2 regions of the Micromonospora sediminimaris genome follow, and region 2 is predicted to be linked to the other one. Evidence: riboswitches for the same ligand, from Rfam matches in the RefSeq annotation. Region 2 holds a riboswitch; the other holds the start of a gene.
The links. A riboswitch is a leader RNA that binds a small molecule or an ion and turns the genes downstream of it on or off. The one in region 2 is predicted to bind thiamine pyrophosphate.
Positions count from the first base shown of each region.

Region 1 (3,405 bases), on a different contig from region 2:
CTCGCTCGACGGGTTGATCGTGTCTCCGGTGACTGTGAACCGGGACAGGTGGTTGCGGGAGCCACCCGCGCTCGGGGCGTAGTAGAGCCAGACCCACCCGTTGCTGGCGAAGTTGGGGTCGAGCCGGATGCCCAGCAGGCCGTCCTCGTTGCCGGCGAAGACGCTCAGCCGCAGCGCGGTGACCGTCTGGCCGGTGTCCGGCTTGATGATCTGCACCCGGCCGTCGCGCTCGATGTAGAAGACCCGCCCGTCGGGGGCGATGTCCAGCTCCATCGGGTTGCTGGTGTTGCTGTCCAGGGTCACCTTCTCGAAGCTGGCGGCCCGGCCGGCACCGCAGTCGGCGTGCACCACCCCGGCAGCGGTCTGGATACCACCGAGCAGGTGTTGCCGGAACTCGGCGTTGGCGAAGGAATCCTGGGTGTGCCCGCCACCTGTGTACCAGGACCGGCCACCGTCGAAGTTCTGGCACCAGGCGATCGGGTGGTCGTGCCCCATCGCTCCGCTGCCCGGGCTGTAGCTGCGCTCGTCGAGCGAGGCCAGCACCTGCACCTGACGGGCGCGGGGGTTGGTGCGGAAGTTGTACCACTCGTCGTAACGGGACCACCGCTCCGGCAGGTGCCGGGTCGACTCGTGGGTGGTGTCCTCGACCTTCACCGTCGCCGTCTGGTTGGCCGGGTGGTTGTTGAAGTAGGCACCGACCAGTTGGCCGTACCAGGCCCAGTCGTACTCGGTGTCCGACGCGGCGTGCACGCCGACGTATCCGCCACCGGCGCGGATGTAGCGCTCGAAGGCCGCCTGCTGGCTGGCGTTGAGCACGTCACCGGTTGTCGACAACCAGATGACCGCCTGGAACCTGGCGAGGTTGGTGTCGGTGAAGGCGGCGCTGTCCTCGGTGGTGGTGACGGTGAACCCGTTCGCCGTGCCGAGTTGCTGGATCGCGCTGATGCCGGCCGGGATCGAGTCGTGTCGGAATCCGGCGGTCTTGGAGAAGACCAGGACGGAGAACGGCTCCACCGCCGCCGCGGCGACCGGAACGGTGGGGCGGGCGGCCTGAGCGGCGGCGGGGCCGGTGATCGGGGCCGGTGCGGCGGCCAGGATGAGTGCAAGGGCGAGTAACGCCATGGTGACTGCGGCGAGCGGGGCTCGGCGCCGACTGAGTCGGGGCACGAAGATCTCCTCTGTCCGTGGGACGGTTCGGAGTGGACGGCGGTGGTCACTCCCGTCGGTCCGACCGCCCATACCTGACGAGCGAGGTCTGGGTGCCGACTCAGCCGATCCGATCACTCAATTTGCGTTAGTGAATCTAGTTTCGAGCAAGGTGGAGCCTTGTAACGTTTTGGTAACGGGGCCATTCCTATTGGTGTGAGTCACTGCATATCCGGCCTTTTTCCGGCCGCCGTGCTGCCGCGAGTCCGTTCAGCAGGCCGTGGCGGAGTCGGCATGACCGGGTGGCCCGCGCCGCCACCGGCGGCGCGGGACGGGCTTGGCGGAGCCGGCGAAACGACGTACGGTGACACCCAACGAACCCACGGGAGCCCGGTGTACCGGGCTGAGAGGGGGGCTGTGAGCCCCCGACCGTCGAACCTGATCCGGGTAATGCCGGCGCAGGGAGGAGTGTTGCCGTGCCGTCCCTGGGACGACTGCATCTGATCACCGACACCCGAGCCGGGCGGGATCCGCTCGCCGTGCTCCGTGCCGTGCTTCCGGTGGCCCACACCCAGCTGGTGGTGCAGGTCCGCGTGGAGGACAGCGCGACCGACCGGCAGGCGTACGAGCTGACCCGGCAGGTGTTGGCCCTCGGTGCGCCGTACGGAGTGCCCTGCCTGGTCAACGACCGACTGCACGTGGCACTGGCCACCGGCGCCGCCGGCGGCCACGTCGGTGCCGACGACCTGCCCGTGGCGGCGGCCCGGGAGGTGCTCGGACCGGCGGCGGTGCTGGGCGCCACCGCGCGGGAACCGGCAACCGCGCTCGCGGCGGTAACCGCCGGGGCGAGCTACCTGGGGGTGGGGCCGTGCCGCGCCACCGCCACCAAGGACGGGCTGCCACCGCCGATCGGTGTGGCAGGTCTCCGGGCGGTGGTCGAGGCGGTCGAGGTGCCGGTGATCGCCATCGGTGGGGTGACGGCGGCGGACGTGCCCGAGTTGCGGGCCGCCGGCGCGTACGGGGTGGCGGTGGTCGGTGCGCTCTCCGGAGCCGCCGATCCCGCCCGCGCCGCCGCCGAGCTGGTTCGGGCGCTGACATGACCGGCCGCCCCGCCACCACCAACGTGGTGTCGCAGCGCCGGCCCGATGTGGCCGTCGTGGGGGGCGGGCCGATCGGGTGGGCGGTCGCCTGGCGGTGCGCGGCGCGCGGGTTGCGCGTGGTCGTGCACGATCCGGCACCCGGGTCGGGCGCCTCGCACGTGGCTGCCGGCATGCTGGCACCGGTCGCCGAGGCGTACTTCGGCGAGCGGGAGCTGACCGCCCTGCTTACCGAGTCGGCCGGCCGCTGGCCCGGGTTCGCCGCCGAACTGACCGAGGTGACCGGCGCCGACATCGGCTACCGGACCGAGGGCACCCTGATGGTCGGGCTGACCGTCGACGACCTCGCCGAGGCACGTCGGCTCTGGGCGTACCAGCAGGAGCTGGGGTTGCCGGTGACGCCGCTGCGCCCGTCGCCGCTGCGCGATCGCGAGCCGGCGCTGGCGCCCCGGGTGCGCGGCGGCGCGCTCGCCGCCACCGACCATCAGGTCGACCCGCGCCGGCTGGTACCGGCGCTGCGGCTGGCGGCGGAGCGGGCGGGAGCGGTGCTGGTCGCCGAGCCGGTGCGCCGGCTGTCCGACGTCACGGCCGGCGCGACGGTGGTCGCCGCCGGCTGCGGCAGCGCGGCCCTGACCGGCCTGCCGGTCCGTCCGGTCAAGGGACAGGTGCTGCGGCTGCGGGCGCCGGATGGCGGGCCGCCAGGCTTTCGGCACGTGATCCGGGGGTACGTCGATGGCGAGCACGTCTACCTGGTGCCGCGCGACAGCGGTGAGGTGGTCGTCGGCGCGACCGTCGAGGAGCGCTCCGACCTGGACGTCTCCGCCGGAGCGGTGCTGCGGCTGCTGCGGGCCGCCGTCGATCTGCTGCCCGAGATCGCCGAGTACGACCTGGTGGAGACGCTGGCGGGGCTGCGCCCCGGCACACCGGACAATGCGCCGATCCTGGGCCCGTTGCCGGGGCACCCGGACGTCCTGGTCGCCACCGGCCACCACCGGCACGGGATTGTGCTGACCCCGGTCACCGCCGACCTGATCACCGATCTGGTCACCGGGGAGGGCAACTCCGACACACTGCTGGCGCCCTTCCGGCCGGACCGGTTCGCCGACCCGCCCGGCGGCCTGGGCGCACCGGTCGCTGGCACTTTTCCGCACTCGACGGAGGA
Region 1 covers NZ_BOPD01000008.1:16,856-20,260, reverse strand. Annotated here, with positions in the region: gene Vse01_RS05620 (ThuA domain-containing protein) at 1-1,122, opposite strand, end outside; TPP riboswitch at 1,519-1,628, shown strand; gene thiE (thiamine phosphate synthase) at 1,623-2,246, shown strand; gene thiO (glycine oxidase ThiO) at 2,243-3,405, shown strand, end outside.
Region 1: linked by a shared signal. The riboswitch ahead of thiE (thiamine phosphate synthase) and the one ahead of Vse01_RS23215 (ECF transporter S component) in region 2 are both predicted to bind thiamine pyrophosphate.

Region 2 (3,405 bases):
CCAGGGTGGACTTCCCGACGCCGTTCGGTCCGAGCACCGCGAGCGCCTCGCCGGCTCGTACGGTCAGGTCGGTGGCGGCCAGCCGGGGTGGCTGGCCGAGCTGTTCGGCGGTGAGCAGCACCTCGCCGGCCGGGCCGGCGGCCCGACGTGGCGGGATCTCCCGGCCGGGCACCCAGACCCCCTCGGCGGCGAGGGCGTCGCCGTGCGCGGCGAAGACGGCCTCCGGTGGGCCGTCGGCGCGGACCCCGCCGCCGGGTTCGAGCACCACCACCCGGTCGACCAGGGGCAGCGCCTCGGCGACCCGGTGCTCGACCAGGATCAGGGTGGTGTCGGCGTCCACCGCCCGGGTGAGCGCCGCGCGGATCAGGGCGGCACCCGCCGGGTCGAGGTTGGCGGTGGGTTCGTCCAGCAGCAGCAGGCCGGGACGCAGCGCCAGTACGCCGGCCAGGGCGAGTCGTTGCTGTTCGCCGCCGGAGAGCGCCGCGGTGGACCGGTCCCGGTGGTACGGGAAGCCCACCCGGTGCAGCGCCTCGTCCACCCTCGGCCAGATCTGGCCGGCCGGCACGCCCCGGTTCTCCAGCCCGAACGCCACGTCGTCGCCGCTGCGGGCCATGACGAGTTGGGACTGCGGGTCCTGGAAGACGATGCCGACCCGGTCCCGGGCCTCGTCGACCGGCCGGCCGTCGATCTCGATGCTGCCCTCGTGCTCCCCGGAGTCCTCGGGCAGCAGGCCGGCCAGCGCCGCCAGCAACGTGCTCTTCCCGGCCCCCGACGCCCCCAACAGCAGCACCTTCTCGCCGCGCTCCACCCGCAGCTCAACCCCGCGCACCGCCCAGCCACGCCTCCCGGCATGCCGCCACCCAAACCCCCGTACCCACACCCCCTCACCCATCCCACCCTCCTTTCTTCCTGACGGTTGCTGTGGAGATCGACACTGCCGGGGAGGTCAGACCAGGGGGCGTTCGCGGGCGGCGGGGAAGCGGTCGAGGACGCCGGTGCGGGCCAGGGCGCGGGTCAGGGCGTGCGCGCCTGCGCCGGCGATGACAGTGGCGCTGACGACGGTGAGCGCGGCGTAGGGCAGGCGGTAGGTGGCGATGTCGCGTTCGGCGTTCCAGTAGACGAAGTCGAAGATTGCCGCGCTGAGGCCAGTCAGCGCACCGGCCAGCAGGGCGATCGGCAGCCGGTAGGAGCGGTACCGGAAGGCGGCGAAGGCCAACTCGGCGCCGACACCCTGCATCAGGCCCTGCAACAGGACGATGGTGCCCCACTGGCTGCCCAGCAGGGCCGAGATGATCGCGGCCAGCAGTTCGCAGTACAGCGCGGCGCCGGGCTTGCGGATTACCAGGCCGCCGAGCACGGCCGGCACCAGCCAGACACCGTAGATGAGGGTCTGTGCCGGCGGGAAGAAGCTGAAGGCGCCCTCGGTGGCGCTCCACACCACGCCCCAGGCCCAGAAGATGACGCCGAAGGCGACGGCGATGACCGACGCCACCACGATGTCGATGGTGCGCCAGCGGTTGCTGTCGGTGGTTTGCACGATGATTGCTCCCAGTCCAGATGCGAACCAGGCAAGACGCACGCCCCGGCCGGCGGCGCCGAACGGTGGCGGGCTGGAGGTGGACCGAACTCCCTGCGCTGGCATTACCCAGATCAGGTACGGAGGGTCTGCGGGCGGACCCGCACTCTCAGCGCTGTGCGCTCCCCTGTCGGAGGTGTTGTCTGTCCCGCCGACGCTAACACCACGGAAGATCCACCGGCAATGTGATCTCCCCAGGTCACGACGGTTACTCGCATCCGATTGGTCCGGTGGCCGGGGGCTCCCGGAAGTCTGGCGAATCTGTGACATCCATCGACGTCATCCGCGCCGGACGGTAATCTCAGTCCGCCGATCCGCCACGGCCGAAGGGTGACGGGTGACCACAGACACTGACCGGGCCGTGCCGGGCGAACCGGAGCCCCGATCCTCGGCCGGGGGCGTCGACATCGAAACGCGCCCACCGGAGCCTGCCGGTGGCGAGTCACCCCGGCGCTGGCTCGGTGACCGGATCGGCTCGGTGGAGGTTCTCGCGGCGCTGCTGATCATCCTGATCATCTTTCGGGAGCCGATCGCCGCCGCCCTGGACGATCCCCGCATCCAGACCTGGACCACCGTCTTCGTCTCGATCATGGTGCAGGCAGTGCCGTTCCTGGCCTTCGGAGTGCTGCTCTCCGCCGTGATCGCGGTCTTCGTGCCCCGATCCTTCTGGGCGAAGGCGTTGCCCCGGCACCCGGCGTTGGCGGTGCCGGCAGCCAGCGCGGCCGGGGTGGTGCTGCCGGGCTGCGAGTGCGGTTCGGTACCGATCGCCGGGTCACTGATCCGGCGGGGCGTGACCCCGGCCGCCGCGCTGGCGTTTCTGCTCGCCGCCCCGGCGGTCAACCCGATCGTGCTCACCGCCACGGCGGTCGCCTTCCCGAACAACCCCGAGATGGTCCTTGCCCGGGGCGTCGCCAGTCTGATCGTCGCCATGATCATGGGGTGGCTCTGGCTGCGGCTCGGGCGCACCGAGTGGATCAGGATGCCGCGCCGCCCGGAGCTGGACGACGCGTCCCGAGGCCGGGCCTTCTGGGCCGCCGTACGTCACGACGTGACCCACGCCGGTGGTTTCCTGGTACTCGGCGCGATGGCCGCCGCCAGCATCAACGTGCTGGTGCCGGAGCGGTGGTTGCAGACCCTCGCCGACAACGCGTGGCTGTCGATCCTGGCGCTGGCGCTGCTCGCCGTGCTGCTCTCGCTCTGCTCGGAGGCTGACGCCTTCGTCGCTGCCTCGCTGTCCCAGTTCTCGCTCACGTCCCGACTGGTCTTCCTGGTGGTGGGGCCGATGGTCGATCTCAAGCTGATCTCGATGCAGGCCGGGGTGTTCGGCCGCCGCTTCGCCTTCCGGTTCGCTCCGACCACCTTCGCGGTGGCCGTGCTGGTCGCCGTCGGCGCCGGGGCGGTGCTGCTGTGAACCGGCAGGCGCAGGCGGTGATCCTGCTGCTGCTCGGCGGCGCGGTGATCCGGGCCAGCGTCACCGACCTCTACCTGCGCTACGTCAAGGAGGGCCTGCGTCCCTTCCTGATCGCCGCCGGCCTGCTGCTGGTCGCCGCCGCGATCATGACGCTCTGGTACGAGCTGCGCCCGCCGGCCCCCCGCGCGCTGGCCCCCGCCGACGGTCCCACCGTCGGCCCCGACCGCCCCGACGGGCATGACGGGCATGACGGGCACGGGCGCGCCCACCACGAGCCGCGGGTCGGTTGGCTGCTGATCCTGCCCGTGCTCGGCCTGCTGCTGGTCGCCCCGCCGGCCCTCGGGTCGTACGCGGCGGGTCAGGCCGGCACGGCGTTGAGCAGCCAACAGCAGTCGGACTACCCGCCGCTGCCCGAGGG
Region 2 covers NZ_BOPD01000031.1:70,211-73,615, forward strand. Annotated here, with positions in the region: gene Vse01_RS23210 (ABC transporter ATP-binding protein) at 1-892, opposite strand, end outside; gene Vse01_RS23215 (ECF transporter S component) at 947-1,537, opposite strand; TPP riboswitch at 1,610-1,715, opposite strand; gene Vse01_RS23220 (permease) at 1,983-2,987, shown strand; gene Vse01_RS23225 (TIGR03943 family putative permease subunit) at 2,984-3,405, shown strand, end outside.